2 regions of the Streptosporangium sp. G12 genome follow, and region 2 is predicted to be linked to the other one. Evidence: riboswitches for the same ligand, from Rfam matches in the RefSeq annotation. Region 2 holds a riboswitch; the other holds the start of a gene.
What was found. A riboswitch is a leader RNA that binds a small molecule or an ion and turns the genes downstream of it on or off. The one in region 2 is predicted to bind glycine.

Region 1 (15,591 bases), on a different contig from region 2:
AGACCCCCGGAGACAGCACATCGACGATCTCCCTCTCCGGGATCGAGGCCTACGAGGCGGAGACAGGTGAGACGCTTCTCGCCGAACGGCAGGCCGTCGAGCAGTTGCCCCCGGGCACCGCGCTGCTGGTCGCGATGCGCGGCCCCAACGCCGGCAGCCGGTTCCTGCTCGACAGCGACCTGACCACCGTGGGCCGTCACCCCGAGAGCGACATCTTCCTCGACGACATCACGGTCTCGCGCCGCCACGTGGAGTTCTACCGGCGCGGCGGCGGGGTCTTCACCGTCCGCGACGTCGGCAGCCTGAACGGCACGTACGTGAACCGCGAGCGCATCGAGGAGGTCCCGCTGTACGGCGGTGACGAGGTGCAGATCGGCAAGTTCCGCCTCGTCTTCCTCACCCGCGGCGCCGCTGGAGGATGATGAGCTCGCAGGCCGCTCGTGCGCACATGAGCATCGGGGAGGTGCTCGCTCTCCTGCAGGGCGAGTTCCCCGATGTCAGCATCTCCAAGATTCGTTTCCTGGAGGGCGAGGGGCTGATCGAGCCGGAGCGCAGTCCCTCCGGTTACCGCAAGTTCACCTACGCCGACGTCGAGCGGCTCCGTTACATCCTCAGCGAGCAGCGTGACCGCTACCTGCCGCTGCGCGTCATCAAGGATCATCTGGAGGCGGCCGACCGCGAGGAGCGCCCGGCCGCCAGGCCGCGCGCGGTCCCCGACGACGCGCCCTCCGAGATCCGGCTCACCCGCGAGGAGCTGCTCGCCGCCGCCGAGCTCGACGAGGAGACCCTCGCCGAGCTGGAGGACTACGGCCTGCTGGCCGCCGTGGCCCGCTACTACGACGCCGAGGCGCTGGCCGTGGCCCGCAGCGTCGGAGCCCTGGCCGCCTTCGGCCTGCGGGCCCGCCACCTGCGGGCCGTCAAGGCCGCCGCGGAGCGCGAGGCCGGCCTGGTGGAGCAGGCCGTCGCCCCGCTCCTGCGCCGCCGCAGGCCCGGGGCCATCGACCAGGCCGACGAGACGGCCAGGGAGATCTCCGGCCTGCTGCTGGAATTGCACGCCTCTCTGCTGCGTTCCGGCGTTCGTGGGGCCCTGGGTCGGTGAGAACCTGACCAGGCACTCGTACCCCCACGAGTGTTACGTTGAACAAACCGGTCGGAATCCAGCGAAGACGGAGCAGCCCGTGTTGCAGATGGAGGTCGTGGGCGTTCGAGTTGAGATGCCCTCCAACCAGCCGATCGTCTTGCTGAAAGAGACGCATGGGGAGCGTTACCTACCTATATGGATCGGCATGACGGAGGCCACGGCGATCGCCATGGCCCAGGCCGAGGAACCACCACCCCGGCCGCTCACGCATGACCTGTTCCGTGACGTGCTCGAAGGGCTCGGCGTTCGGCTGAGCACGGTCAACATCGTCGCCCTGCGCGACGGCATCTTCTTCGCGGATCTCGTGTTCTCCAACGGGGTCGAGGTGAGCGCGCGTCCCTCGGACTCGATCGCCTTGGCACTTCGCACCGGCGCACGTATCTTCGCGAGTGAGGACGTGGTCCGGGAGGCAGGGGTGATCATCCCGGACGACCAGGAAGACGAGGTGGAGAAGTTCAGGGAGTTCCTTGACACGATCACGCCCGAGGACTTCGGCCGCGCGGGGTAGGAATTTCGGTGCATTTACGCTTCACGACGCGCCGAGTGGGGTCGTTGACTGGACTTGGCCCCAGTCCTACGGTGCAAGTGAAACCCGCGGTCGTGCGTAAACCCCCAGATCAGGCCGTGGGATGAGAGAAAGCCGGAGGTCCGCGTGGCGGTCAGCAGCGGCGAGGGTAGAAACGCCGATCAGGATGACCCGGAACGGCGCCAGTCGGCACGTCAGCGCGCGGGTGAAGAGGGTCTGCTGTTCGACGGGCAACCGGTGAAGGTGCCCGCCGACATCGGCTACCGGGGCCCCACGGCCTGTTCCGCGGCCGGCATCACCTACCGGCAACTCGACTACTGGGCGCGCACCGGCCTGGTCGAGCCCACCGTGCGGGCCGCCCACGGCTCCGGCTCCCAGCGGCTGTACGGCTTTCGCGACATCCTGGTCCTCAAGGTCGTCAAGCGGCTCCTCGACACCGGTGTCTCCCTCCAGCAGATTCGCATCGCCGTGCAGCACCTGCGCGACAGGGGCGTCAACGACCTGGCCGGGATCACCCTGATGAGCGACGGGGTGAGCGTCTACGAGTGCACCTCGCCCGACGAGGTCATCGACCTCCTCCAGGGTGGCCAGGGAGTCTTCGGCATAGCACTGGGACGGGTGTGGCAGGAGGTGGAGGGCTCCCTCGCGGATCTGCCCGGCGAACGCGCGGAGTCGAGCGAGGGCCCTTTAGGAGATCATCAGGCCGATGAGCTGGCCCGTCGTCGCAGAGCACGACGAACCGGGTAAACTCGGACCTGCCACTGACCCTGTGCGGGAGAGACCCCGACCAGGATCGGGGCGCCGAAGGAGCAACCTCCCCGGAATCTCTCAGGCACCCGGTACCGCACGGACGAGGCAACTCTGGAAAGCAGTCGCGCTCGCCAGGCGCGACTCACCGACGGTGCAAGCCTCCCGACAACGGGCAGGTGAAGCTCTCAGGTCACGACCCCGCACGACGGTCGTGATGACAGAGGGGGAGACCAGGCATACGCCCGCGCCCAGCGCCGGTCTCCACCCCGTCCCGGGAGGCTTCACCAATGACCGACCTGTCATCGCTCAGCGAACTCGGCTCTCCTCCGTTCGCGACCCGTCACATAGGGCCGGACGACGCCGGCCAGACCCGCATGCTGGAGGCGGTCGGATTCGCCTCCGTCGCCGACCTGGTCGCGGTGGCCGTGCCCGAGGCGATCCGTTCCTCGGAGCGGCTGAGCCTGCCCCCGGCGGCCGGGGAGTCCGAGGCTCTCGCCGAGCTGCGGGTCCTCGCCGGGCGCAACACCGTGCTCACCTCGATGATCGGCCTGGGGTACCACGACACGATCACCCCGGGCGTCATCCGCCGCAACCTCCTGGAGAACCCGGGCTGGTACACCGCGTACACGCCCTACCAGCCGGAGATCTCCCAGGGCCGCCTGGAAGCCCTGATCAACTTCCAGACCGTCGTCTCCGACCTGACCGCCCTCGACGTCGCCGGGGCCTCCCTGCTGGACGAGGCCACCGCCGCCGCCGAGGCGATGACCCTGGCCCGCCGTGCGGGCCGCAGCCCCTCGAAGGTGTTCGTGGTGGACGCCGACGCGCTGCCGCAGACCAAGGCGGTGCTGCGCACCCGCGCCGAGCCGCTCGGCATCGAGCTGGTCGAGAGCGACTTCACCGCCGAACTCCCCGAGTGCTTCGGGGTGCTCGTGCAGTATCCCGGCGCCAGCGGCAGGATCCGCGACTTCCGCGCCATCGCCGACGCCGCCCACGCCCGCGGTGCCCAGGTGGTCGCCGCCGCCGACCTGCTGGCCCTCACCCTCCTGGCCGCGCCCGGCGAGCTCGGCGCCGACATCGCGGTCGGCTCCTCGCAGCGCTTCGGCGTCCCCCTCGGCTTCGGCGGCCCGCACGCCGCCTACATGGCGGTCCGTGACGGCCTGCAGCGCCAGTTGCCGGGCCGCCTGGTGGGCGTCTCCCAGGACGCCGACCAGCGCCCCGCGTACCGGCTCGCGCTCCAGACCCGCGAGCAGCACATCCGCCGCGAGAAGGCCACCAGCAACATCTGCACCGCGCAGGTGCTGCTCGCCGTGATCGCCGGCATGTACGCCGTCTACCACGGCCCCGAGGGCCTGCGCAGGATCGGCCGTCGCACCCACCGGCACGCCGTCGTGCTCGCCGAGGGCCTGCGCCAGGGCGGCGTCGAGGTCGTGCACGACACCTTCTTCGACACCGTGCTCGCCAGGGTGCCCGGCCGCGCCGAGGCGGTCGTCGCCGCGGCCCGCGACAACGGGGTGAACCTGCGCCTGGTCGACGCCGACCACGTGGGCGTCACCTGCGACGAGAGGACCGAGCTCCTCCACCTGGAGCAGGTCCTGGCCGCCTTCGGGATCAGCGGCGCCGTGCTGGCCGACCTCGACGCCGCCGCGCACGACGCGCTGCCCGCCGCGCTGGCCCGGGTCAGCGACTACCTGACCCACCCGGTCTTCCACAGCCACCGCTCCGAGACGGCCATGCTGCGCTACCTGCGCAGGCTCCAGGACAAGGACATCGCGCTCGACCGGTCGATGATCCCGCTGGGCTCCTGCACCATGAAGCTCAACGCGACCACCGAGATGGAGCCGATCACCTGGCCGGAGTTCGCCGGGCTGCACCCCTACGCGCCCGAGGACCAGGCCGCGGGTTACGTCGAGCTGATCGGGCAGCTGGAGCGCTGGCTGGCCGAGGTCACCGGCTACGACGCCGTGTCGCTCCAGCCGAACGCCGGCTCCCAGGGCGAGTTCGCCGGGCTCCTGGCGATCCGCGCCTACCACACCGCCCGCGGCGAGTCCGGCCGCGACGTCTGCCTGATCCCCTCCTCCGCGCACGGCACCAACGCCGCGAGCGCGGTGATGGCGGGCATGCGCGTGGCCGTGGTCGCCTGTGACGACCAGGGCAACGTGGACGTCGACGACCTCGTCGCGAAGATCGACAAGCACCGCGAGCAGCTTGCCGCGATCATGGTGACCTACCCGTCCACGCACGGCGTGTACGAGGAGACGATCGTCCGGATCTGCGAGCTGGTGCACGAGGCCGGCGGGCAGGTCTACGTCGACGGCGCCAACCTCAACGCGCTGGTCGGTCTGGCCAGGCCGGGGGAGTTCGGGGCGGACGTCTCCCACCTGAACCTGCACAAGACCTTCTGCATCCCGCACGGCGGCGGCGGTCCCGGCGTCGGCCCGGTCGCGGTCCGCGCCCACCTGGCCGACTACCTGCCCGGCCACCCGCTGCGCGAGGGCACCGCCGTGGGTCCCGTCTCGGCGGCCCCGTACGGCTCCGCGGGCATCCTGCCCATCTCCTGGGCCTACATCCGGATGATGGGCGCCGACGGGCTGAAGGCGGCCACCGAGCAGGCCATCCTGTCGGCCAACTACCTGGCCCGCAGGCTCAGCCCCCACTACCCGGTCCTCTACACCGGCCGCGGCGGCCTCGTCGCCCACGAGTGCATCGTGGACCTGCGCCAGATCACCAAGGAGACCGGGGTGACGGTCGACGACGTGGCCAAGCGCCTCATCGACTACGGCTTCCACGCCCCGACCATGTCCTTCCCGGTGGCCGGCACGCTGATGATCGAGCCGACCGAGAGCGAGGACCTGGCCGAGCTCGACCGGTTCTGCGAGGCGATGATCGCGATCCGCGAGGAGATCGCGAAGGTCGCCTCCGGGGCGTACGACAGGACCGACAACCCGCTGCGCAACGCCCCGCACACGGCCGACAGCCTCGTCGCCGACGAGTGGGGCCACCCCTACAGCCGCACCGAGGCGGCCTACCCGCTGCCGTCGGTGCGCGAGGGCAAGTACTGGTCGCCGGTCCGCCGCATCGACCAGGCCTACGGAGACCGCAACCTGGTCTGCTCCTGCCCTCCCCTGGAGGCGTACGAGGACTGATCACCGCAGGGCCCCGCCGGGACCGGAAAGCCCGTGCGACCCGCGATATTCGCGGGGAATGCGACAGGACGGAGGGCGCCCCGAGTCGTTAGGCTCGGGGCGTCTCCGTATCCGGAAGGATCCTGCATGCCTGAGGTGGACACCCGTCCCTTGGACACCGCGCGAAGACTGGCCGAGGCGGGCGACCTCGACGGCGCCGCCGCGATCTTCGCCGAGCTGGTCGCCGATCCCGACGAGCCCGACCGGGCCCAGGCGGCGGTGGGTCTCGCGGTGGTGCTGGAGGAGAGCGGGGACGTGGCGGGTTCCCGCGCGGCCGCGCGCACCGCGCTGGCGACCGGGCATCCGGAGTTCGCCGCCCAGGCCGCCTGCCTGCTCGCGGGGAGCTTCGAGCGGGAGGACCTGGCCGACCAGGCCCGCGCCGCCTGGCAGGCCGCGCTGGGCGTCGGCCATCCCGCCTACGTCCCGCTGGCGCACATGGCCCTCGCCAGGCTCGCCACGGGCGAGGAGGAGGCCGAGCGGTCGCTGCGTGACGCGCTGGCCACCGCCGACCCGGAAATCGCTCCTCGTGCCGCCCAGCGGCTGGCGGAGGCACTCCTGGAGGAGGGCGAGCCGGGGGAGGCCGCCCAGGTGCTCCTGGAGGCGCTCGCGGTGCCCGACGCGGCAGAGGTGCCGAGGCTGCGGGTGATGCTCGGCATCGCTCACCTGGAGCTGGCGTGTGCGGAGTTCTCCGCCGCGATCGAGGAGGGCGGCGACGTCGAGACCGGTGCGCTGGCCATCGAGCTCCTGGCCCGCACGCTCCCGCTCAGGGGCCGCGACGAGGACGCCGAGCGCGTGTGGCGCTACGGCCTGGACAGCGCCGACGAGGATCTCGCCGGTGAGGTCCGCCTCCGCCTCGACCGGGACCTCTGACCCCGGGGCGCGCGGCGCGCCTCCCGGGCGAGGGCGCGATGCTCGTCGTGCCCGTGGGAGACCTCGCACGGGCACCGGCCTTTCCGGCGGCCTGGCCTCGCGGATTCCGGTCCGCCCGAAGCGGGGGACCGGGGCGGGGAACCGGAGAGGAGAGACCGGGTGGGACTCCGGCGGGTGTCAGTCGCGCTCCCGCCAGCGGCTCAGGGCGTGAGCGAAGTTGATCGCCACGATTCCGCCCCAGGCCAGCAGCAGCCCGGCGGTGCCGGAGGTCTGCGCCGCGATGGCGGTCAGCGGGATCCCGATGCCCATCGAACCGAGGGCGATCGGGATCGAGCTGTTCGAGTTCTTGCGCGACTTGGCCTTCGGCGCCCCGGAGGCGTGCATCTCGGCGCGCACCCGGTGGGCGATGGTCGCGTCCAGGCGTGACACGAACGACTCGATGAGGGCGGCCTCGTACTCGGGGCCGAGGTCGCGCCGGGCCTCGACGGTGGCACGCATGTCCTGGCGGATATCTTGATAGTCCTGCACGCTTCGATTGTTCCCTCACGCCGGCCGCCGGGCATCAGTCAATAGGAGGAGATCCGTGTCCACCTCCGAGTCCACCCCTCCCGACGGCGCGTCCACGCCGGGATCGGGGTTCCCGGCGCGCGCGGTCCCGCCCGTGGAGATCGCGACCCCGCACGGCCCGGCGCTGGTGGAGATCGACGAGGTGGCCGCCCCGCGTTTCCTGCTGGTGCTCACCCACGGCTCGGCCGGGGGAGTGGACGCCCCCGACCTGCTGGCCGTGCGGGACGCCGCGACGGCGATCGGCGGGACGGTCGCGCGGGTGCTCCAGCCGTTCCGGATGCGCGGAGCCCGCGCGCCGGGGTCGGCGGTCAAGCAGGACGAGGCGTGGGAGACGCTGGTGGCCGGGCTGCGCGGGCGCTATCCGGGGCTGCCGCTGGCGCAGGGCGGGCGGAGCAACGGGGCCAGGGTCGCGTGCCGTACGGCCGGGAGGGTCGGGGCCCGCGCGGTCGTCGCGCTGGCGTTCCCGCTGCACCCGCCGGGGAAGCCGGAGCGGTCACGTGCCGGGGAGCTGCGCGCGGCGGGTGTGGACGTGCTGGTGGTGAACGGAGACCGTGACCCGTTCGGCGTGCCCGAGGCGGCGGACGTCGCGCGCCTGGTGGTGCTGCCGGGAGAGGGTCACGACCTCGGGAGGAATCCCGCCGGGGTGGGCGAGGTGGTCGCCGAGTGGCTCGACACGAGGATGCGGCCGGACTCGGTGGACCCGCTCAGCGTGACCGGTCGGGTGTGACGGGCCTCAGACCACGCCGGCCAGTGGCCGGTGCGGCTCGATGACGGCACCGTCCGGGAGGAGCTCGCCGGTGTCGTCGAACAGCACCACACCGTTGCAGAGCAGGCTCCAGCCCTGCTCGGGGTGGGCCGCCATGGTGCGGGCGGCTTCGCGGTCCAGCGCGTCGGCGGACGGACAGGACGGCTCGTGCGGGCACATCGGCGTGCCTCCGGATCTCTCGTGTCGGCTCGCCCGGGTCACACCGGGCACGGGTGGGCATCGGACATCCGGCGGCACCGTCACCGATGGGTCTCCGTTCCCACGTATGACGGGGACGAGCATCTGAATGTTGATATATGGCCATGCGGTCCCTAACAGAACGGGAGCCGCACATCAAGCAGATCAAGTGTGCGATCGATCGCACCTTGGCGACATAGCCCGTTAGGACTGTTTGAGAACTGGTAAGGGGTCAGTCCGTCAGGGCTTTATCAGGGGATGTGACCTATAACACAGCATGCCTCATATAAGGACATTCGACCAAGTGCGACACGCCGCCAGGCAGGTAAACGATCGGTTACAAGTTGCTGACGTGCGCCGACGCGGGTTTTCCCACCCCTGACCGTCCCTTACCGGGTCCGATGCGCTCACCGCGCGCCCAGGCCGGCCAGGAGCGCGTCCAGCCCGTGCTCGAAGTCGGCGTCCGCCCCCGGGCTGCCGCCTCCCCTGGACGGGGGACGCCAGGGCTCGTCCTCGTCGCCCGAGGGCTCGGCCCAGCCCGACTGCTGCACCTCCACCGCCACCGCGCCGAAGACGTAGGCCCGAAGGGCCCGTACCGCGCCCGCGGCGTCGGCCAGTCCCGCGTCGGCCAGCTGGTCGGTCTGCTCCCTGATGGCGATCGCCGCCCTGCCCCTCGGCGGCTTGGTCAGGGCCAGGGCCAGCACCCCGGGATGCTCCCTCAGCGCGGCCCGGCTCGCCCGGCACCAGGCCCTCGCGCTGTCCTGCCAGCTCCCGCCGGGCTCGGCGTGGACGGTGGTGACGTGCTCGGCCAGCGCGTCCATCAGGGCGTCCTTGCCGCGCGGCAGGTGGTGGTAGATGGCCATCGCCTCCACCTGGAGCGCGTCGCCCAGCCGCCGCATCGTCAGGCGCCGGAGGCCCTGGCCGTCGGCGATGTGGAGGGCGGCGTCGATGATGCGCTCCCTGGAGAGCGGGACGGGAGGTCGCTTGGCAGGCATGGGAGGCATCCTGCCACCCCTTACCTTACTGCGTAAAGGACGGCGCGCCGGGCGGGACGAAGGTTCTTCGGCGTCGCCGCACGGCGAGGCGGCCGGCGGCGCGAACCGCTTCGCGGGAGGGCCCGGTCCCTGAGTGTGTGGGGCGGGGGCGGACCGCGTAGGCTACGAGCGGTGATCTGCCGGAGGAGACCGGCGACCGGCGAGAGAGGGAAGAAGATGGCGTTTTTCCGACCGCGCGTGAGCCGGGAGGCGGAGGTTCGTCACCACGCTGACCAGGAGGTCGGGAAGAGCTTCCCCGAGCTTCTGGAGAAGGCGCGCGAGGCCGAGGCCGAGGTGCGCCGGGCGCAGGCCGCCGCGGCCCCCGTGCAGGAGCTGCGAGCCGCCGGGCTGGCCTTCGACAGGGCGCTCACCGAGGCCCTGCGCGCGGCCGAGGCCAACCAGCGCGCGACGTTCGGGATCAGGTCGTACGACGACCGGATCCGCCGCCGCAAGGGCAGGGCCACCCCGAAGGGCGCCGAGTGGACCGCCGAGGTCAACCGCCTGCGCACCCTTCGCGAGCAGAACCGGCTGACCGGCATTCCCAGGGTCCCGCGCCCGGTCGCCGCCTCGGCCCGCTGATCTCCGTTCCCGGCCCTCGTCCCCGGCCCTCGCCGGGGCTTTCGACCGCGGGTGCCCGGGCGCGGATCTGATCCGCCCACCGGTCTCCATCCGCGGACCCGGTTCGAACGGCCTCTCGCCGCCCGTCACGCGTTCCCGTGACGGGCGGTTTCGCCGTTCCGGAACGGGTCCGGGGGAGGTGACGGTGGTCCGGCCCTGATGACCGGTCGTCTGGGCCCGGCCTCCCGGTTTGGCGGATTTTAGGTTAGGCTTTCCTAATAAGGTGTTCCGCTTCGGTGGCCTCTCCGGCCACTCCCTCAACGCCGTGACCAGGCACTTCGCTGAGGTGCACGCAGTTATGTCATTTTCGTCTGCCTTTTCTCGCGCCCGGACGGCTCCTCGCGCCCGGACGGCTCCTCGCGCCCGGACGGCTCCTCGCGCCCGGACGGCTCCTCGCATCCGGCGGGGGACGACGGTCGCCGATCCCTGGGCGCGCCGGCGGGAAACTCCCGCGCCGGCCGCCCGCCCGCCCGCGCGGGCGGCCGGCGCCGGCCGGGCATCCCGGTGCCGGGCGAGTCCACACAGCCGGGTTCGCCACCCGGTACACCCATGCTGGAGGTATCCGATGACCAACCCCTTCGACGACGAGAGCGCGTCCTTCCTGGTGCTGGTGAACGCCGAGGGGCAGCACTCGCTGTGGCCCGCGTTCGCCGACGTCCCCCCGGGGTGGGAGATCGTCCACGGTGAGGATTCCCGCGCCGGCTGCCTGGCCTACGTCGAAGGCTCCTGGACCGACATGCGCCCCAGGAGCCTCGTCGCCGAGATGGGCGGCTGACCCCCTTCGAGACCTTCGAGGGCCGGTACGGGGACCGTCGCCCCGGTTCCCGCGCCGGGCCCCTCGGGGAGGGGCGCCTCGCGCTCCCGCCGGTCCCTCCGGGGGGCACTCCCCGCGGGGGCCGGAACACGCCGAAGGGCGCCACCGCGGACCGGGAGGTCTCGCGGTGGCGCCCTTCGGGACTTCGGAACGGCCGGACGGCTCAGGTGGCAGGCGGCGCCGTGCCGGCAGGCCCGCCGGTCAGCTGGCCCAGTCGAGCAGCGGGCGGGTGTTGCTGGGGTGGCGGAGCTTGGAGAGCGACTCCTTCTCCAGCTGGCGGATGCGCTCGCGCGTCAGGCCGAGATACTTGCCGATCTCGTCGAGGGTGTGGGGCTTGCCGTCGACGAGGCCGAAGCGCAGGGCCATGATCTTCGCCTCCCTGGGAGAGAGGTTGCCGAGCACGCCGCGCAGCTGCTCGCCCAGCAGCTGGCGGTCGACGACCTCCGACGCCTCGGGCGAGTCGACGTCCTCGATGAGGTCGCCGATGGTGGTCTCGCCGTCCTCGCCGATGGTGGCGTTGAGGCTGATCGGCTGGCGGCTGGTGCGCAGCAGCTCCTCGATCTGGTCGGGGGTCTTGTCGAGCTCGACGCCCAGCTCCTCCGGCGTGGGCTCGCGGCCCAGACGCTGGTGCATGTCACGCTCGACGCGCGACAGCTTGGAGAGCATCTCCAGCACGTGCACCGGAAGCCTGATGGTGCGGGCAGAGTCGGCGAAGCCGCGCTGGATGGCCTGGCGGATCCACCACATGGCGTAGGTGGAGAACTTGTAGCCCTTGGTGTAGTCGAACTTCTCCACCGCGCGGATCAGGCCCAGGTTGCCCTCCTGGACCACGTCGAGCAGGGCCATGCCCCGGTCGGTGTACTTCTTCGCCACGGAGACGACCAGGCGGAGGTTGGCCTCCAGCATGTGGTCCTTGGCCCGGCGGCCGTCCTCGGCGATCCACTCCAGGTCGTCGCGCGCGGCCGCGGACAGACCCGGCTCGGCCTCCAGCTTGGACTCGGCGTACAGCCCGGCCTCGATGCGCTTGGCCAGCTCGACCTCCTGCGCGGCGGTGAGCAGGGTGCGACGGCCGATCGACTTCAGGTAGGTGTGCACCGAGTCGCCCATGACGGAGGACTGGTCGTCGAGGTCGAGGGTCGGCTCGACCTCGACCTCGACCTCCTCCGGCGGGTTCCACTCGTCGTCGAGCTCCGCCGCGGTGTCCTTGGTGTCCCTGGCGTCCTTCGCGGCCCCGGTCTTCCTGACGGGCTTGGCGGTCTTGAGGTCGCCCGTGGGCTCCGCACCGGTCGTGGCGGCGTCCGGGGCACCGGCCGTGGTCTCGGTCTTCACCGCCCCCTTCCTCGCGGGCGCGGCCTTGACCTTGCGGGCGGGGGTCTTGCGGGCGCTCTTGGTGCCGGACGCGGACAGCGCGGGCTCGTTCTCGGCCGCCAGGCTGACGCCCGCCTCGGTGAGCTCGCGCAGGATCGACCTGCCCTCGGTCGGGCTGATGCCCGCCTCGGCGAAGGCGTGGCGCAGCTCCGCGAGTGAAAGGTGGCCCTGGACTCGCCCTCGGTCAAGGAGCTGGTCGAGGGTCGTCGGGGCCTCAGATGAGGTCGCCACGGCGGTTGGGGGCATGAGGACACCTCCTCCATCACGGAGTCGTCTGAATTTACGGTCTGCTGGTCTTGGGGTGGGGCGGTCTGGGGGCCGCTCAGCGCACCAGTACCAATAACCCCAGGCAAGAACTTTCTGTTCCCGACTCGACCCGGAAAATATGAAGGGCGGACCGCCTTCCCGGCGATCCACCCGCACGTGGGCGCCCGAGAGAGCCTATTCGATCACTTCCACGGGGCCCTCTTGCGCCGGGTCAGCGGAGCCTTCGAGCACGGGGCCGTCGACCATGGGCATCGGGAAGGGCTCCGCCTTCTCCAGACGGTTCTCGCTCCAGTACTCGACGACCTTCTCGGGGTCGGGATTGACCTCCCTGGACACCACGAAGTCCTCCGCGGGAGGGACGGGTGCGGTCGGGGACGGCTCCTGGGAGGGCGCTCCGGGCTCGTTCGGGGCGACCGGCACCGGCTCGGCCGACGGTTTCTCCGCCTTCCCGATCCCGCCCGACGCGGCGGCCGCCGTCACGGAAATGCCGCCGGCGAGGACCAGGCTCACGATTCCAGCCGAGACCCATGTCTTGCGGGTGACGTTCATCGGGCTTGTCCTTCCTGCTTCGGCTACCTGTTGGACGTGTCACGGCACCTTCACGGTTCCCGATCACGACCATAACGAAGAGTTTCGAGATCCGGCTTGCCGTTGGCCAAAAGTGGTATTTCGGTCACAACGATCAGGTCGGCGGGGGCCGCGTAGGCGGGCAGCCGCTCCTTGGCGAAGGCGCGCACCTCGGCCAGGGACGGCGGGGAGGGCGAGACGACGACGGCCACCACCCGCTCGCCCCACTCGGGGTCGGGACGGCCGACCACGACGGCGTCGACGATCGCGGGATGCTCGGCCACCACGGCGGCCACCGCCGCGGCGACGACCTTCTCGCCCCCGGTGTTGATGACGTCGTCGGCCCGCCCCAGCACGCGCAGCCGCCCGCCCTCCAGGACGCCCAGGTCCGAGGTGAGGAACCACTCGCCGTCGCGCGCGGCCTCGGTGAGGTCGGGGCGCAGCCGGTAGCCGGAGAACAGCACGGGCCCGCCCAGGCGGATCCGGCCGTCGTCGCCGACGTCGACCCCCACCCCGTCGAGGGGCTCGCCGTCGTAGACGCACCCGCCGCAGGTCTCGCTCATGCCGTACGTGGTGATCACCCTGGCCCCGGCCGCGCGGGCCTCGGCGAGCAGGGCGGGGGGAGCGGCGGCGCCGCCGAGCAGGATCGTCCTGAACGCCGACAGACGCTGAAGACGCGCCGAACTCACCTGGAGCAGCCGGCGCAGCTGGGTCGGCACCAGCGAGACGTGGTCCGCGCCGCTGGAGAGCACGGCCTCGGGGGAGAACCCGTCGTGCACGATCGGCTCGGTCCCGCCCAGCAGCGACCTCACCAGGACCTGCAGGCCGGACACGTGGGAGGGGGGCAGGCAGCACAGCCAGCGCTCGCCCGCCCCGGCCTCCAGGCGCCGCAGCGAGGCCGACGCGGAGGCGAGCAGGGCCTCGGCGGACAGCTGCGCGCCCTTGGGGGTGCCGGTGGAGCCGCTGGTGGCGATGACCACCGCGACCTCGGCGGGCACGCCGACGCCGCCCTCGCGGCGAACCCCGTCGACGTGGGTCGGGCGCAGCGCGTCGAGCGTCGCCCGCAACGCGGGGGCGGGCAGGGCGGGGGAGAGGGGCAGCACGGCGGGACCGCGGCCGTCCAGTGCCGCGCCGACGGCCCGGAACAGCTCCGGGCCCGGCGCCGACACCACGGCATGCAATTCCCGTTGCACGGAAAGCCACTCCTCATGCACAGGAATGGTCATCACAGTCGTAAGGTTAGTGCCGAATGCCGGACAACAGCCGGGGTGGTCCCGGTAAAGCGGAGAGGGTGAAGCCATCGTGAGCACGGAGCGGGTCGAGCCGGGCGTGGACGAGCAGGTGGTGGCGGAGACGGCCTCCGAGCGCGACGGTGCCGTCGACTGGAAGAGGTCCGGGCAGTACGAGGACATCATCTACGAGACCGGCGAGGGCATCGCCAAGATCACGATCAATCGTCCGGAGCGGCACAACGCGTTCCGCCCGACGACGCTCTTCGAGCTCAAGGACGCCTTCAACGTCGCCCAGGAGGACGCCGAGGTCGGTGTGATCATCTTCACCGGCGCGGGCGACAGGGCCTTCTGCTCCGGGGGCGACCAGAAGATCCGCGGCGACGACGGCTACGTCGACAAGTCCACCCCGCACGTCGGCCGGCTCAACGTGCTCGACCTGCAGGTCCAGATCCGCCGCTGTCCCAAGCCGGTCATCGCCATGATCGCCGGCTACGCCATCGGCGGCGGCCACGTGCTGCACGTGTGCTGCGACCTGTCCATCGCCGCCGACAACGCGGTCTTCGGCCAGACCGGCCCCAAGGTCGGCTCCTTCGACGGCGGCTACGGCTCCTGGCTGCTGGCCGAGACCGTCGGCCTGAAGCGGGCCCGCGAGATCTGGTACCTCTGCCGCCAGTACGACGCGCAGAAGGCCCTCGACTGGGGTCTGGTCAACGCGGTCGTGCCGCTCGCCGAGCTCGAGACCGAGACGGTCAAGTGGGCCAGGGAGATGCTGGACAAGTCGCCGCTGGCCCTGCGCATGCTCAAGGGCGCGCTGAACGCGGTCACCGACGGCGCCGCGGGGATGCAGCAGTTCGCCGGCGACGCCACCCTGCTCTACTACATGAGCGAGGAGGCGCAGGAGGGGCGCAACGCGTTCAAGGAGAAGCGCTCTCCCGACTTCGGCAGGTTCCCGCGCCGTCCCTAGGGGCGGCCGACGACAGGTTCCGGCGCGGCCGTGGGCGGCGAGGGCACAGGCGAGGGCACAGTGCCCCGCCGCTCCCGGGGGGCAGCGGGGATCCGAACGGACTCGGTCCCGGGGCGCGCCGCCCCGCGCAGGCGAGGGCGCTTTCGCGCGCCTCAGGACGGACTCACCCCCGGGTGCGGAGATAAGGAGGCGGTGCGGTGAATCCCGCGACCGCGCTCGCGACGGTGCTGGTCGACGAGCTGGCCCGCTGCGGTCTGACGGACGTGGTGCTCGCACCGGGTTCGCGTTCGGCGCCGCTCGCCCTGGCCGTGCACGCTGACAGCCGCCTCCGGCTGCACGTGCGGGTGGACGAGCGCTCGGCCTCCCACCTGGCGGTGGGCCTGGCCCGCCGCAGCGATCGTCCGGTCGTCCTGATCTGCACCTCCGGCACCGCGGCGGCCAACTTCCATCCGGCCGTCATCGAGGCGCACGAGTCGGGGGTGCCACTGCTGGTGCTCACCGCCGACCGCCCGCCCGAGCTGCGCGACACCGGTGCCAGCCAGACCGTCGACCAGATCAAGCTGTACGGCACGGCCGTCCGCTGGTTCAGCGAGATCGGCGTGCCCGAGGACCGCCCCGGCCAGGTCGCCTACTGGCGGTCGACGGCCTGCCGCGCCTACCAGCGCGCGATGGGCCCGTACGACCCGGGGCCCGTCCACCTCAACGTGGCCTTCCGCGAGCCGCTGATCCCGGACGGCGACCCGTCCTG
Region 2 (15,591 bases):
ACGTCGGCCCGGGAGACCGGGCCCGGCTGCTGCGCCGTTTCGCCTCGCTGGTGCGCGAGCACGCGGAGGAACTGGCCCTGCTGGAGGTCGCCAACTCCGGGCACACGATCGGCAACGCCCGCTGGGAGGCGGGCAACGTCGCCGACGTGCTCGACTTCTACGCGGGGGCGCCCGAGCGCAACCACGGCCTGCAGATCCCGGTGCCCGGCGGGCTGGACGTCACCTTCAGGGAGCCGCTGGGCGTCGTCGGCGTGATCGTGCCGTGGAACTTCCCGATGGTCATCATGACCTGGGGGCTGGCCCCGGCGCTGGCCGCGGGCAACACGGTGATCGTCAAGCCCGCCGAGTGGACGCCGCTCACCGCGCTGCGGGTGGCCGAGCTGGCCCTGGCCGCCGGCCTGCCCGAAGGGGTCTTCCAGGTCCTGCCCGGGGCCGGGGAGGTGGCGGGCGCCCGGCTGGTCGAGCACCCCGGCGTGGCGAAGATCGTGTTCACCGGCTCGACCGAGGTCGGCAAGGAGATCGCCGCCACCTGCGCCGGGCAGGTCAAGCGCCTCACCCTGGAGCTGGGCGGCAAGAGCGCCAACGTGGTCTTCGCCGACGCCGACCTGGAGCGGGCGGCGGCGACCGCGCCTTACGCGGTGTTCGACAACGCGGGCCAGGACTGCTGCGCGCGCTCCCGGATCCTGGTCGAGCGCTCGGTCCACGACGAGTTCCTGGCCCGGTTCGGGGAGGCGGTGCTGAACGTCAGGGTCGGCGACCCCCGCGACGAGGCCACCGAGATGGGCCCGCTGATCAGCGCCGAGCACCGGGACCGGGTGGCCTCCTTCGTCACCGAACCGCCCCACCTTCAGGGCGCGTGCCCGCCGGGGCCGGGGTTCTGGTTCCCCGCGACGGTCCTGACGCCCCGGTCGGCGGACGACCGGGCGTTCACCGAGGAGATCTTCGGGCCGGTGGTGTCGGTGGTGCCGTTCGACGACGAGGCGGACGCCGTGCGGATCGCCAACGACACCCCGTACGGCCTGAGCGGGTCCATCTGGACCCGCGACGTCGGCCGGGCGCTGCGGGTGGCCAGGGCGGTCGAGGCGGGCAACCTCAGCGTCAACTCCCATTCGAGCGTCCGCTACTGGACCCCGTTCGGCGGTTTCAAGCAGTCGGGCCTCGGCCGCGAGCTGGGCCCCGACGCCCTGTCAGCGTTCACCGAGATCAAGAACGTCTTCATTTCCGAGGAGTAGTAGCGATGCTGCGTTTGCAGGACCGGGTCACCGTCATCACCGGCGCCGGAAGCGGGATCGGCCTGGCCACCGCGCGCCGGTTCGCCGAGGAGGGCGCCCGCGTCGTGTGCGTGGACCTGGACGAGACGACCGGTCCGGCGGCCGCCGACGAGGTCGGCGGGCTGTTCGTGCGGGCCGACGTGACCAGCGAGGACGACGTCGCCCGCGCGTTCCGGACCGCGTTCGACACCTACGGCAGCGTGGACGTCGCGTTCAACAACGCGGGCATCTCGCCGCCGGACGACGACTCGATCCTGGAGACCGGCATCGACGCCTGGCGCCGGGTCCAGGAGGTCAACCTCACCTCGGTCTACCTGTGCTGCAAGCACGTCATCCCGTACATGCGGCGGCAGGGCAAGGGGTCGATCATCAACACCGCGTCGTTCGTGGCCGTGATGGGGTCGGCGACCAGCCAGATCTCCTACACCGCGTCCAAGGGCGGGGTGCTGGCCATGTCGCGCGAGCTGGGCGTGCAGTTCGCCCGCGAGGGCATCCGGGTGAACGCCCTGTGCCCGGGGCCGGTGAACACGCCGCTGCTGCAGGAGCTGTTCGCCAAGGACCCCGAGCGGGCGCAGCGCCGCCTGGTGCACATCCCGGTGGGCCGGTTCGCCGAGGCGTCCGAGATCGCCGCCGCGGTGGCGTTCCTCGCCTCGGACGACGCCAGCTTCATCACCGGCTCGGAGTTCCTGGTGGACGGCGGCATCTCCGGCGCGTACGTCACCCCGTTCTGACGCCCGTCACCGGCGTCCCCGGCACGCCCGTGCCGTCCGCCACCCCGTGACGGCGTCGGTCACCGGCGTCCCGGCACGCCCGTGCTGCCCCGTGGCGTGAGCCGGGCCGTCTCGGTCCGGACTCCGGTGACGTGCTCACCGGCGATCAGCGCCAGCAGGCTCCGCGCGGCCTGCGCCCCGGAGTGGGGGATGTCCCGGCCGAGAGCGGTCAGGGCCGGTCGCACCACCTGGGAGAGGGGCGAGTCGTCCCAGGCCACGAGGGACAGGTCCGCGGGCACCTCCAGCCGCATCTCCTGCGCGACCGAAAGCCCGGCGACGGCCATGATGTCGTTGTCGTAGACGATCGCCGTCGGCCGGTTCGCGCCGCTGACCAGCCGCCGCGTGGCCCGCGCGCCCTCCTCGCCGGTGTAGTCCGTGTGCACGATGGAGTGACCGGCCAGGCCGAGCTCGTCGCACGCGGCGGTGAAGGCCTGATCGCGCAGGACGGTGTGCACCAGCGCGGGCAGCCCGGCGACCCTGGCGATCCGGCGGTGGCCGAGTGCGGCGAGATACTCCACCGTCTCCCGCATGGCCGCGCCGTCGTCGGACCAGACGGCGGCGAGCGAGCCCGTCTCCGACGGATGGCCGATCACCACGGCCGGCAGGTCCAGCTCCTCGATCTCGGGGATGCGCGGGTCGTCGAAGTGCAGGTCGACCAGGATGACGCCGTCGACGCGGCCCTCTCCCCACCACCTGCGGTGCACCTCCGCCTCCTGCGCGTGGCCGGTCACCACCTGCAGGAGCAGGGCGTAGGAGCGGGCCGACAGCTCGCCCTCGATGCCGCTGATCAGCTCCATGAAGAACGGTTCCATCCCCAGGAACCGCGCCGGGCGGCACACGGTCAGGCCGACGGCGCGGGCCCGTGCCCCGTTCAGCGCGCGCGCCGCGCTGTTGGGCTGCCAGCCGATCTCCCTGGCGATGGCCTTGATGGTGTTCCTTCTCGCCTCCGACACGCCCGGCCGGTCGTTCAGCGCGTAGGAGACCGCGACCTTGGACACCCCCGCGCGACGAGCGATGTCGGCGATCGTCGGTCGCTTCACGAGACCCCCACCTGAACCGGTTATTCGACGCTTTTCCGCTGCGCACCCTACTACGCTCGTCTCACCCTCCGACGCTCTCCACGGCGGCCGGTGACCCGCGGTGATCGCCGGACCACGGCGGAACGCCCATGCCCGCGGCGACACCGGCGGCGGCGGCTTCGCCACCTCCCCGGCGGCGGATCCGCTTAACCACTTAACCCCCGCCACCCGCCGCGGCTCCGCCCGCACCCCGGCGGCGCCCCGCCCGTACCCCGGCGGCACCGGGGCTCGTCGGGGCCGGTAACGTGCGGGAGGGCGCCGGGATGGGCACACGGTGCCGGGACCTCGGTGCAAGCACGGCGAAACAGGAGACCATGTCCCGTCCCGTCATCGGCATCACCTGCTACGTCGAACCCGCGCGGTTCACCGTCTGGGAGACGACCACCGCGCTCCTGCCGTACGACTACGTCGACCACGTGGCCCGCGCGGGCGGGCAGCCGGTGATCCTGCCCCCGGCGGGCGACCCCGCGACGCTGGCGGGACGCCTGGACGGGCTGATCCTGGCCGGCGGCGGGGACGTCGGCCCGGAGCGGTACGGACAGGAGCCGCACGAGCGGACCGGCTACGTACGGCCGTTCCGCGACGACGCGGAGCTGGGGCTGGTCCGGGCGGCGCTGGAGCGGGGCCTGCCCTTCCTGGGCGTCTGCCGAGGCATGCAGATCCTGAACGTCTCGCTGGGCGGCACCCTGCACCAGCACCTGCCCGACGTGGTCGGCCACCCGGGGCACGCCCCGGCTCCCGGCCGCTACGGCAGGATGCCGGTGTGGCTCGCCCCCGGCAGCCGGACCTCGAAGATCTTCGGGGCCGAGACCGCGGACGTGGCCCACTACCACCATCAGGCCCTCGACCGGCCGGCCGCGGGCCTCACCGTGACCGCCCACGCCGAGGACGGCACGATCGAGGCCGTGGAAGTGGACGACCACCCCTTCGCCGTCGCCGTCCAGTGGCACCCCGAGACCGACGACGAGTCGGCCCTGTTCGAGGCGCTGGTACGCCACGCCATCCCCTGACCGGCGCGGATCGGGGCGGCGAGGGGATTTCGCTCGGCCGGTTCGGGCGGTTAGGCTGGCCGCTGACACCGATGAACCCCGTGCGGGAGAGCGTCCTGACACCCAGGCCAGGACCCCTGAAGGAGCAAGCCCTCCCCGCGAACCTCTCAAGGCAAAGGACCGTGCGGGTAGGTGCCCTCTGGAAAGCAGGTCCCACGGCCTCGCCGAAGGTGAAAGTCCGGTAAAACCCGGATGAAACTCTCAGGCACCGACGACAGAGGGGGAGGATGCTCTCATCTGTCCCTTGTCTGAGGTGCGCACATGTCCCGACCTACGCCGCTGCGCGGCGTGCACGAGTCCCTCGGCGCGACGCTGACCGACTTCGCGGGCTGGCTGATGCCGCTCCGCTACGGCAGCGAGTCGGCCGAGCACAACGCGGTCCGCCAGGCGGCCGGCCTGTTCGACCTCTCCCACATGGGCGAGATCTTCGTGACCGGGCCGCAGGCCGCGGAAGCCCTCGATTACGCGCTGGTCGGCCACCTGTCCGCGCTGGAGCCCGGCCGCGCCCGCTACACGATGATCGTCGACGCCGAGGGCGGCGTGCTGGACGACCTGATCGTCTACCGGCTCGCCCCCGCCGAGTTCATGGTCGTCGCCAACGCCTCCAACTACCCGCGGGTGGCCGCCGAGCTGACCGACCGCGCCAAGGGCTTCGACGCCGCGGTGGACGACCGCTCAGAGCGGTACGCGCTGGTCGCGGTCCAGGGCCCGCGCTCCGCGGAGATCCTGGGCGCGCTCACCGACGCCGACCTCGACGGGCTCAAGTACTACGCCGGCCTGCCCGCCGTCGTCGCGGGCCGCGAGGCCCTCGTCGCCCGTACGGGCTACACCGGCGAGGACGGCTTCGAGCTGTTCGTCGCGGCCGAGGACGCGGAGCCGGTCTGGGCCGCCCTCACCGAGGCGGGCGCGCCGCACGGCCTGATCCCCGCGGGCCTGTCCGCCCGCGACACCCTCCGCCTGGAGGCCGGGATGCCGCTCTACGGCAACGAGCTGTCGGCCGGGCTGACCCCGTTCGACGCCGGGCTGGGCCGTGTGGTGAGGTTTGACAAGCCGGGCGACTTCGTCGGCCGGGCCGCCCTCGAATCACGCAAGGACGTCCCGCCGTCCCGCCGCCTGGTCGGTCTGATCGCGACCGGCCGCAGGGTGCCCCGGCACGGGTACCCGGTGGTGGTCGCCGGCGACGGCACGGTCGTCGGCGAGGTCACCAGCGGGGCGCCCTCCCAGTCACTGGGCAGGCCCATCGCCATGGCCTACGTGGACAACGGCCTGTCGTCAGGACTGGCCGTGGACATCAGGGGCGGCCACGAGCCGGTCGAGGTCGTCGCACTGCCTTTCTACAGGAGGAAAAAATGAGCAGCATTCCCGAGGAACTGCACTACACCAAGGAACACGAGTGGATCTCCGGCATCGATGACGGCCTGACCCTCACCGTCGGCATCACCGCCTACGCCGCCCAGGCGCTGGGCGACGTGGTCTTCGTGCAGATCCTCCCCGAGGTCGGTTCGACGATCACCGCCGGCGACGCGGTCGGCGAGGTCGAGTCGACCAAGTCGGTGAGCGACATCTTCGCACCGGTCTCCGGCGAGGTCGTCGAGGTCAACCAGGCCGTCGTGGACGACCCCTCGCTGGTCAACAGTGACTCCTACGGCGACGGCTGGCTGTTCCGCGTACGCCTCGAGGGCTCCGCCGACGACCTGCTGTCGCCGGAGGAGTACGCCGCGCTCACCTCGGGTGAGTCCTAAGCCTCTCCCCCCTCGCGTCACGGCCACGCGCGTCCGGAGGGCGCGCGTGGCCGTCCACGCTGGAAGGATTCAGATGACGATCAGCGTCTTCGATCTCTTCAAGATCGGAATCGGCCCGTCCAGCTCGCACACCGGCGGCCCGATGTCCGCCGCCCACAAGTTCGCCCGCGGCCTCCACCAGGACGGGCTGCTGGAGAAGACCGCCCGGGTGAGCGCCGTCCTGTACGGCTCGCTGGGCCTGACCGGCAAGGGCCACGGCAGCGACAAGGCCGTGCTGCTCGGCCTGTCCGGCGAGAAGCCCGAGCTGGTCGACGTCGACACGGTCGACGAGCGGCTCGCCGCCATGCGCGAGTCCGGCACCCTCTCCCTGTACGGCTCCCGCGAGATCCCCTTCGTCATCGGCGAGGACCTCGTCTTCGAACGCAAGATCTCGCTCCCCGGCCACCCCAACGGCATGCGCTTCACCGCGCTGTCCGAGTCCGGCGAGACGATCCGCGAGAAGGTCTACTACTCGGTGGGCGGCGGCTTCGTCGTCGACGAGAACGCCACTGGTGCCGACCGGATCAAACCCGACGACACCGTCCTGCCGTACCCCTTCACCACGGCAGCGGAGCTGCTCGCCCAGTGCGCGGAGACCGGGCTGTCGATCTCCGGGCTGATGCTGGAGAACGAGCGGGCGTTCGGCCGCACCGAGGCCGAGATCCGCGCCCAGCTGCTCGTGCTGTGGCAGGTCATGAGCGAGTGCGTGCGGCGCGGCATCGGCAAGGAGGGCGTGCTGCCCGGCGGCCTGAAGGTCCGCCGCCGCGCCCACCAGCTCCACCGGCAGCTGCGGAGCGAGTCGCCGGAGAAGGACTCGCTGCAGACGATGGACTGGGTCTCGCTGTTCGCCCTCGCGGTCAACGAGGAGAACGCCGCCGGAGGCCGCATCGTCACCGCGCCCACCAACGGCGCCGCGGGCATCATCCCGGCCGTGCTCACCTACTACGACCGCTTCACGAAGGACTCCGACGACGAGGGCGTGATCCGCTTCCTGCTGACCGCGGGGGCGATCGGCGTGCTGTTCAAGGAGAACGCCTCCATCTCCGGCGCCGAGGTCGGCTGCCAGGGCGAGGTCGGCTCGGCCTGCTCGATGGCCGCCGCCGGGCTCACCGAGGTGATGGGCGGCACCCCGGAGCAGGTCGAGAACGCCGCCGAGATCGGCATCGAGCACAACCTGGGGCTGACCTGCGACCCGATCGGCGGCCTGGTGCAGATCCCGTGCATCGAGCGCAACGCGGTCGCCTCGATCAAGGCCATCGCCGCCGCCAGGATCGCGATGCGCGGCGACGGCCGCCACTTCGTCTCGCTGGACAAGGCGATCAAGACGATGCGCGACACCGGCCGCGACATGCTCGACAAGTACAAGGAGACCAGCCGGGGAGGGCTCGCGGTCAACGTCATCGAGTGCTGACCTCAATCCCTATCAAATTTCGCATCACGTGCAAGACCCCCCGAGCCCACGCCTATGCTGGGTGGCCATGTGCGCGGGACTCGGGAGGTCGCGGTGGTAACGGGAACGCACCCGGCAAGCCGTTCCCGTCGCTCCCAGCGCCCCGCGAACCCCTCCCGCCCCCTGCGGGTGCTCCGCTTCCTCGGGTCGCACTGGCTCTTCATCACCGCCCTGCTGGCGGGCGGCGGCCTGCGGCTGCTCGCCATGCTCGGCTACCGGCCCGCCCTGTGGTTCTGGGCCGACTCCTTCGTCTACCTGAACGCGGGGCTCGACCCCCGCCCCCTGGAGTCCCGCCCGGCGGGCTACGCGCTGTTCCTGTGGATCCTCAAGCCGCTGTCGAGCATCCCCGCGGTGGTCGCGGTGCAGCACCTGCTCGGACTGGCCGTGGCCGTCTGCGTCTACCTGCTGCTGCGCAGGCTGGGCGGGTTGCCGGGGTGGGGCGCGACGCTCGCCACGCTGCCGGTGCTGCTGGACGTCTACCAGCTCCAGCTCGAACACCTCGTCATGGCGGACCTGCTCTTCCAGTTCCTGGCGGTGCTGGCGGTCACGCTGCTGCTGTGGCGGCGGCGCCCCGCGGTGTGGGTCGCGGCACTGGCCGGAGCGCTGCTGGCCGCGGCGACCGTCACCCGCACGATCGGGCTGCCGCTGATCGCCGTGGCACTGGCCTGCATGCTGATCCGCCGGGCCGGATGGCGGGCGGTCGTCGCCGCGACGCTGGCCGCCGCGATCGGCCTGGGCTCGTACGCGGCCTGGTTCAGAGCCGAGCACGGCAGCTACGGGCTGACCAGGGGGAACGCCTTCCTCTGGGCGCGGACGATGACCTTCGCCGACTGTTCCAGGATCCACCCGGCCGGTCCCGAGGCGGCCCTGTGCCCCGTCGAGCCGCTCGGGCGGCGCGCGGCCCCGCCGGTCTACATCTGGGACGGCGGGTCGCCGCTGAACAAGGTCAAGGGCAGCTGGGCGGAGCGCGACGCGCTCGCGGGCGCCTTCGCCACCCAGGCGATCATGGCCCAGCCGTTCGACTTCCTGCGGGCGGGCCTGGCGGACGCGGCCCACATCTTCGACTGGAACCGGCGCGTCTACCCGGCTCCCGGGCCGCAGAGCGCCTACGTCTTCCCCGACACCGTACGGCCCTTCTCCTCGGGGGCGGCCTCGCAGGGAAAGACCGCCGAGCAGCTGACCGTGGCCTACCAGGGCTCGTCGGGGGCGCCGGTGATGGTCGAGCCGTACGCGGGCTGGCTGCGCGGCTACCAGGAGTACGCCTTCGTGCGGGGCCCGTACCTCGCGGTGATCCTGCTGGTCGGCCTGGTCGGGGTGCTGATGCGGCTGCGGCGGTTCGGCGGCGCGGTGCTGCTGCCCTGGGCGGCGGGGACCATGCTGCTGGTCCTGCCGCCCTTCATCGCGGCCTTCGACCACCGCTACGTCATCCCCGCCCTCCCGCTGGCCTGCCTCGCCGCCGGACTGGCCTTCGGGGTCAGGCACGAGGAGAACGAACCCGAGGCGGTGGACGGGAAACCGGACGAGGACCCGCCGTACGAGGGCCCCGGCGACGAGGACCCGTCGTACCGCACGACGGCCGAGCGGCCGGTGTACGCGAGCCCCGTCGGGGAGTCGGGGTACGGGCCGGGGTCGTACGACGAGCAGGCGCACCGGGATGGCGCGTACGGAAGCACCGCGTACGGGGGCACGACGGAGCCGCCGGTGTACGGCGCGACGGGCGAGCGATCCGCGTACGGCGTCACCGGCGAACGGCCGGCGTACGGCGTGACGGGCGAATGGCCGGTGTCCGGAGGGACGGGCGGGCGGCCGGGGTCCGGAGGAACGGCCGAGCGAGCGGCGTACGGCGCGACGGGCGAGCGGCCGGTGTCCGGAGGGTCAGCGGCGGCGGACGTGCAGGCGAACCACCACGCCGAGTTCTACCTCCCCGAGCGCTCGTCGGACCTTCCCCACCGCGTCCCTGTTCAGCCGGGCCACGAGTTTGCCGACATCGGTCGCGGGCGCGCAGCCCACCCCGATGCGCAGCCGCTCGTGCCGTATGTACCTGACGCGGACACGGGTGAGCCCTTCGACTTCTTTAAGAGCAACCCCGAGCATGGCGGTCCCCGTCCCGGACCGCCTGCCCCACCGTCCCCATCCCAGGGTGTGTAGCAGCCACCGCACCGCCAGGAGTGCCAGCGCCACCAGCAGCAGCGCCACCAGCCAGCCCAGCCACGGATGCGCGGCCAGCCAGCCAGGGAACCCCTTGCGCACGAGCCTGGCCCCGGGCGAATGGCCGGGAATGTCACCGCGTCCTCGCAGGAAGGCGTAGAGTCCCGCGCACACCAGCACCGCCCCGGTGACGGCCAGACCGATCCGGTTGCCCAGATAGGGCCTCATCGCGCCTTCTTCCTGCGCAGCCGTACGACGACGTCACCCGCGCACATCGCGCCCAGCCCGGACAGCCGGTCACCCACCGCCGCGCCCACCCGGCGCAGCACGGGCCCGGTCCGCTCGGCGTCGGTGAACACGGTGACCTCGACGATCCGCGACGTGAGCCGGACCCGGGCCCCGTTCACCTCGTCCACCGCCTCGGCGGCCTCCCGCAGCGTGCGGCGGAGCCCGGACCTGGTGATGCCGATCACCATGTGCGGGTCTCCCGACTCCAGCGGCACCAGCCGGGCCCGGCCCGGCAGCACGGCGAGCGCGAGCATCACCAGGCCCACCGCCATGGCGAGCGTCGACGCGGCGAACGTGGCGGGATCCGACCAGTTCCACGCGCCGGCCCCGTTGACGAGCCGCCGGTAGGGCACCCGCGCGACCGGCGACTCCATGAGCAGGCCCACCGTCACCGAGGCCGAGACCACCAGCACGGCGGACACCGTCAGGGCCGCGGGAACACCGGCGGGGGTCCTTCCCGGCCGCAGCAACCGCACCGACCTGCGCCGGACGTCCTGGAACTGCTCGGCCGCCGCCTTGCCTCCCGAGCCGCCGGTGGTGGTCCCCGCGCCGCCGGTGCCTCCCGAGCCCGCCAGGATGTCCTGGAGAGTAGTCGTCATCTAATAACTCCCGTGGATACTCCGGCCTTCAGGCCGGGGAGGAAGCGGGAGCGGGAAAGGGCTGTGGCGCCTGAGCGTGCCTGGACCCGCGCGACCCACTCCAGCCGATACTCAACTGATCTTGTTATATTGTGTGAGGAATGGCGCAGACCGTGAAGCGGGCGTTCAAGTTCCGCTTCTACCCGACCCCCGAGCAAGCCGAAGAGCTTGCCCGGACGTTCGGCTGTGTCCGCCTCGTCTACAACAAAGCCCTCGAACACCGCACCCGCGCCTACACGATCGAAGGCCGGAAAGTCTCCTACGTGCAGTCGTCGGCCACGCTCACCGAGTGGAAGAAAACCGACGACCTCCTCTTCTTGAACGAGGTGTCGTCGGTCCCGCTCCAGCAGGCCCTCAGGCACCTTCAAACAGCGTTCACGAACTTCTTCGCCAAGCGGGCGAAGTATCCGGCGTTCAAGTCCCGCAAGAAGTCCCGGCTGAGCGCCGAGTACACGCGATCTGCGTTCAAGTACCGGGGCGGTCAGATCACCCTCGCGAAGATGAACGCGCCTCTGAATGTCGTGTGGTCGCGTCCGCTGCCCGAGAGTGCGGAGCCGTCCACGGTAACCGTGTCGAAGGACGCGGCAGGGCGCTGGTTCGTGTCGATCCTGTGCGAAGACCGCATCGCCCCGCTTCCTGCGGCCGCGAACGTGGTCGGGGTGGACGCGGGCATCACGGCGTTGGCCACGCTCTCCACTGGAGAGAAGATCACCAATCCGAGGCACGAGCGGGCCGATCGCCGCAAGCTCGCCAAGGCTCAGCGCAACCTCGCCCGTAAGAAGAAGGGTTCTGCGAACCGGGCCAAGGCGAAGCTCGCGGTCGCCCGCGTCTATGCCCGTATCGCGGATCGGCGCCGCGATCATCTGCACAAGGTCACCACACGGCTTGTTCGCGAGAACCAAGTGATCGCCGTGGAAGACCTCACCGTGCGGAACATGGTGAAGAACCGCAGCTTGGCCCGCGCCATCTCCGACGCCTCCTGGCGTCAAATGCGGGAAATGCTGGAGTACAAAGCGCAGTGGTACGAGCGGGAACTGCTGGTCGTTGACCGCTGGTTTCCCTCGTCGAAGCTGTGTTCGGCATGCGGCACGATCCATCGGTCCATGCCGCTGGGCATCCGAGACTGGGTGTGTGCCTGCGGCACCGTTCACGACCGGGACGTCAACGCCGCGAAGAACATCTTGGCCGCCGGGCTGGCGGACAGGTAAAACGCCTGTGGAGCTGATGTAAGACCTCAAGGAGAGTCCTCTTTGGCGGGCAGTTGGCAGTGAAGCAGGAACCCTCACGGGCGACCGTGAGAATCCCCTCCCTTCGGGGAGGGGAGGATGTCAAGTGTGCGCGTTCGGGCAGGGCCGAGCCAGGAATCAACCACCCACTTGCGTGATCTTGAGGCCCTCCTGGCGGGAGCATTGACCACCCGTCCAGCAACATGAATATTGCTCATATTCGTGGGGGCCGGGTTATCCTGCGAACATGGACGACCGCCAGCGCTACGACCGGGCCACAGCGCACCTGGAACCCCCCTTCGCCGTCCTCGACCTGCCCGCCCTGCGCGCCAACGCCGAGGGAATGGTCCGCCGGGCCGGGGGCAAACCGATCAGGGTCGCCAGCAAGTCCATCAGGTCCCGGGCCGTGCTCGAACGCGTCCTCGCCATGGACGGCTTCACCGGCATCATGGCCTTCACCCTCCCCGAGGCCCTCTGGCTCGTCTCCACCGGGATGCGGGACGTGCTCGTGGCGTACCCCACCGTCGACCGCGCCGCGCTCGCCGAGCTGGCCGCCGGCCCGGTCGCGGCACGGGAGATCACGATCACGGTGGACCACGCCGAGCACCTGGACCTCATCGAGTCCGCCGTCTCCGGAGTCCACGACCGCCACGAGATCCGGCTCTGCCTGGACGTCGACGCGGGCTACCTCGCCTTCGGCGGCCGGTTCAGGGCGGGGGTCCGCCGCTCCCCCATCCGCGAGATCGGCCAGGCCGCCGACCTGGCCACCGAGATCGCGAAACGGCCCGGATTCCGGCTCGTGGGCCTGATGGCGTACGAGGCGCAGATCGCCGGAGTCGGCGACGACCCTCCGGGCAACCCCGTCCTGACCCGGGCCGTCCGCCTGATGCAGGCCCGGTCCCGGCGCGAGCTGATCACGCGCAGGGGCCGGATCGTCCAGGCCGTCCGCCAGATCACCGACCTGGAGTTCGTCAACGGCGGCGGCACCGGCAGCATCGAGAAGACCGCCAAGGAGAGGGCCGTCACCGAGATCGCCGCCGGATCCGGATTCTTCCACCCCCGCCTGTTCGACTTCTACCGGGGATTCACCGGCCGGCCCGCCGCCCTGTTCGCCCTGCCCGTCGTACGCCGCCCCGCCCCGGGCGTCGTCACCGTCCTCGGCGGCGGCTACCCCGCCTCCGGCGCTCCCGGCGACAGCCGCCTGCCCCAGCCCTACCTGCCGTGCGGGCTGCGCTACGACGCCGACGAGGGAGCCGGAGAGGTGCAGACCCCCCTCGTCGGGCAGGCCGCCGAGGACCTGCGCGCCGGCGACCGGGTCTGGTTCCGGCACGCCAAGGCGGGTGAGCTCTGCGAGCGCTTCGCGAGCCTGCACCTGATCGACGGGGACGAGGTCGTGGACGAGGTCCCCACCTACCGGGGCGAGGGCCGTACCTTCCTCTGACCCGCCGCCCCTGTCTCCTCCCCGGATCCACGGCTGGAACTCCGGCAGAGCGGCGTCCCTTCCGGACCCGGCCCCGTCCGGAACACGGGAGCGGACCCCGGCACGAGGAACGGGCACCCGCCGCTCCAGCGGCGGGTGCCCGTTCCTGCCACACCTCTGCCCCTCCCCCGGGCACTACGGCCCCCGGCGCTCCGCGCCCGGAGAGACCGCGCTCCCGAGGAACCTCAGGGGGATCTCAGAAGCCCAGGTCGAGCTCTTCCCACCTGCTGCACCTGTGGGTCGACCAGCTCCGGTACTTGACCTGACAGGTCTTGACCCGCACCTCGCTGACGTCGTGCGCCGTGACGCGGAAGCGCTTGGTGTCGTCGTAGCTGCACAGCCTGTCGCGCTTGGCGACGTCCCAGTCCTCGTCCTCGGACGAGACGACCTGGACCTCGACGTAGGCGCAGCGACCGCCCTGGCGGAACGTGCGCCTGTCACCGTCGTACAGCTCGCCCCGCAGCCTGAACGTGTTGTCGTCCTCCTCGTCGCCCCTGACCGAGTACTCGGCCTCCAGCGTGGCCAGGCCGTTCCTGGACTCCTGCTCGAAGCTGTCGTCGACGTCACGCGCCGAGGACGCCGAGGACGCCGAGGACACAGCCGACGCGGACGAGGCGGACGCCGGTGTCGCGGCGAAGGCGGCCGGAGCCACCGTCAGCACGAGACCCGTGGTCGCCACCACCGCGATCGCGGCGCGAATGATGTTTTTCATGGATTTACCCCTCCCTTTCACCTACCCGCGATGTTCCGCGAGCGGGAAAAAGGTCACATGAGTAAACCCCTACTCAATTCGGGGCCGCCGACCGGTCGTCGGCGACACCGGAACCCCCGGTCAGCGACGCCGGCGCCGCCACAACACGACCACCGCGCCGAGCGCCAGCACCGCCCCCACCCCGATCAGGATCGGCGCCAGGTCCGGCCGGTCGTCCGCCCACAGATCCTCGGGCTCGCCGGCGAGCCTGACCGGCTTCGGTCCCGTCACGCCCACCATGTCACCGACCTGGGTGACGAGATGCTCCGCGTTCGCCCTGACCTTGGCCACACCGCGTGCCGCGACCCGCTTGGGGCTCACCCGGTCCGCGATGGCGTCCACCGTCTGAGCCAACTCCGCGCGCGTGCGCTCGATCTGCCGCTCCAACTCCGCGGGATCGGTGTCCGCCATGGCGCTCCTCCCCTACTCCTTGACATTGATCAGTCTGTCAGGTCCTGCCCACCCACGGCACTTCGGACAGGCCGGTAAGTTGACCGGGGAACCATTCCTCGGAGGAACACCATGAAACTCGAGCCGGGCGACGCCGCCCCGGACTTCACGCTTCCCGCCGCCGACGGCACCACCGTGTCGCTGGAGACACACCGCGGTCGGCGCGTCATCCTCTACTTCTACCCCGCCGCGATGACCCCGGGCTGCACCAAGCAGGCCTGCGACTTCCGCGACAGCCTCGCCTCGCTGACCGCGGCCGGATTCGCCGTGCTCGGCGTCTCGAAGGACAGCCCGGCCAAGCTCGCCAAGTTCGCCGAGCACGACGCCCTGACCTTCCCGCTCCTGTCCGACCCCTCCCTCGAGGTCCACAAGGCCTACGACGCGTACGGGGAGAAGATGATGTACGGCAAGACGACCGTCGGGGTCATCCGCTCCACCTTCGTCATCGACGCCGACGGAAAGATCGAGAAGGCTCTCTACAACGTGAAGGCGACCGGCCACGTGGCCCGCCTCCGCCGCGAACTCGGCATCGACTAAAATGAACCTTTTTCAACTTGTTGTCGCAGGTCAACAGGCGGTGAGCGGATGACCGAGGCTGCATGGCCCGCAGGGATGCGGGCCATGCGGCGCTCAGATGGCACCCGAGGGAGTTGCTCCGTCGCTGTTCTGGAGCCTGTGCAGGGCAGGATGGAAAAGGCTCCTTGGTAGAGGGCCGACTACGCGGTCAGCGCACCAGGCCCGGTACCACCTTCACCCCGTCCTCGCGGAGCGTGAACAGTTCCCTGCTTTTGCCCGTCCGTATGTCCACCGCGTAAACCACCGATGGCCTGTCCGGTGATTCCGGTGCGGCCAGCGTGGTCACCTCCGTGGTGTTCAGCCAGCCACCGAGCCGTAAGGGGTAGAGCCCTTCTGAGATGCCGGATATCGGGATGCGGGTTTCCCGGCCGCCGCTTACCGCGTCGAAAACGACGATTGAGCCGTCCCGCCGCACCATCGGCTGCCGGTCCCGATCGACGGTCTGCCCCAGCCGGGCGAGCGTCCGCCCGTCAGACGCGAGAGCGCTGTAGTCGTACGTGAAGTCCCGGATGGTGATCGGGTCATGGCCGAGCACCCACACTTGGCTGGTCATGTCGTACGGCTTGGCGAGCACGACGGGTCCAGACCCGTCCGACACGCTCACCGGCCACCACCCGCGCTTGAGGTCGGTCAC

Region 1: linked by a shared signal. The riboswitch ahead of gcvP (aminomethyl-transferring glycine dehydrogenase) and the one ahead of gcvT (glycine cleavage system aminomethyltransferase GcvT) in region 2 are both predicted to bind glycine.

The regions. Positions count from the first base shown of each region.
Region 1 covers NZ_JBRIQO010000025.1:33,688-49,278, forward strand. Annotated here, with positions in the region: gene ACVCAG_RS33310 (FHA domain-containing protein) at 1-422, shown strand, start outside; gene ftsR (transcriptional regulator FtsR) at 449-1,099, shown strand; gene ACVCAG_RS33320 (bifunctional nuclease family protein) at 1,179-1,649, shown strand; gene ACVCAG_RS33325 (MerR family transcriptional regulator) at 1,794-2,414, shown strand; glycine riboswitch at 2,430-2,522, shown strand; gene gcvP (aminomethyl-transferring glycine dehydrogenase) at 2,705-5,560, shown strand; gene ACVCAG_RS33335 (hypothetical protein) at 5,687-6,469, shown strand; gene ACVCAG_RS33340 (hypothetical protein) at 6,647-6,997, opposite strand; gene ACVCAG_RS33345 (alpha/beta family hydrolase) at 7,131-7,763, shown strand; gene ACVCAG_RS33350 (DUF5999 family protein) at 7,770-7,961, opposite strand; gene ACVCAG_RS33355 (TetR/AcrR family transcriptional regulator C-terminal domain-containing protein) at 8,387-8,974, opposite strand; gene ACVCAG_RS33360 (hypothetical protein) at 9,191-9,592, shown strand; gene ACVCAG_RS33365 (MbtH family protein) at 10,197-10,406, shown strand; gene ACVCAG_RS33370 (RNA polymerase sigma factor) at 10,647-12,059, opposite strand; gene ACVCAG_RS33375 (hypothetical protein) at 12,255-12,629, opposite strand; gene ACVCAG_RS33380 (AMP-binding protein) at 12,680-13,840, opposite strand; gene menB (1,4-dihydroxy-2-naphthoyl-CoA synthase) at 13,992-14,843, shown strand; gene menD (2-succinyl-5-enolpyruvyl-6-hydroxy-3-cyclohexene-1-carboxylic-acid synthase) at 15,041-15,591, shown strand, end outside.
Region 2 covers NZ_JBRIQO010000030.1:69,736-85,326, forward strand. Annotated here, with positions in the region: gene ACVCAG_RS37125 (aldehyde dehydrogenase family protein) at 1-1,232, shown strand, start outside; gene ACVCAG_RS37130 (3-oxoacyl-ACP reductase) at 1,238-2,002, shown strand; gene ACVCAG_RS37135 (substrate-binding domain-containing protein) at 2,062-3,081, opposite strand; gene ACVCAG_RS37140 (gamma-glutamyl-gamma-aminobutyrate hydrolase family protein) at 3,435-4,130, shown strand; glycine riboswitch at 4,204-4,302, shown strand; glycine riboswitch at 4,303-4,397, shown strand; gene gcvT (glycine cleavage system aminomethyltransferase GcvT) at 4,431-5,522, shown strand; gene gcvH (glycine cleavage system protein GcvH) at 5,519-5,911, shown strand; gene ACVCAG_RS37155 (L-serine ammonia-lyase) at 5,985-7,361, shown strand; gene ACVCAG_RS37160 (hypothetical protein) at 7,455-9,548, shown strand; gene ACVCAG_RS37165 (DUF6286 domain-containing protein) at 9,773-10,435, opposite strand; gene ACVCAG_RS37170 (RNA-guided endonuclease TnpB family protein) at 10,576-11,682, shown strand; gene ACVCAG_RS37175 (amino acid deaminase/aldolase) at 11,948-13,141, shown strand; gene ACVCAG_RS37180 (hypothetical protein) at 13,377-13,892, opposite strand; gene ACVCAG_RS37185 (DUF3618 domain-containing protein) at 14,013-14,342, opposite strand; gene bcp (thioredoxin-dependent thiol peroxidase) at 14,454-14,918, shown strand; gene ACVCAG_RS37195 (hypothetical protein) at 15,106-15,591, opposite strand, start outside.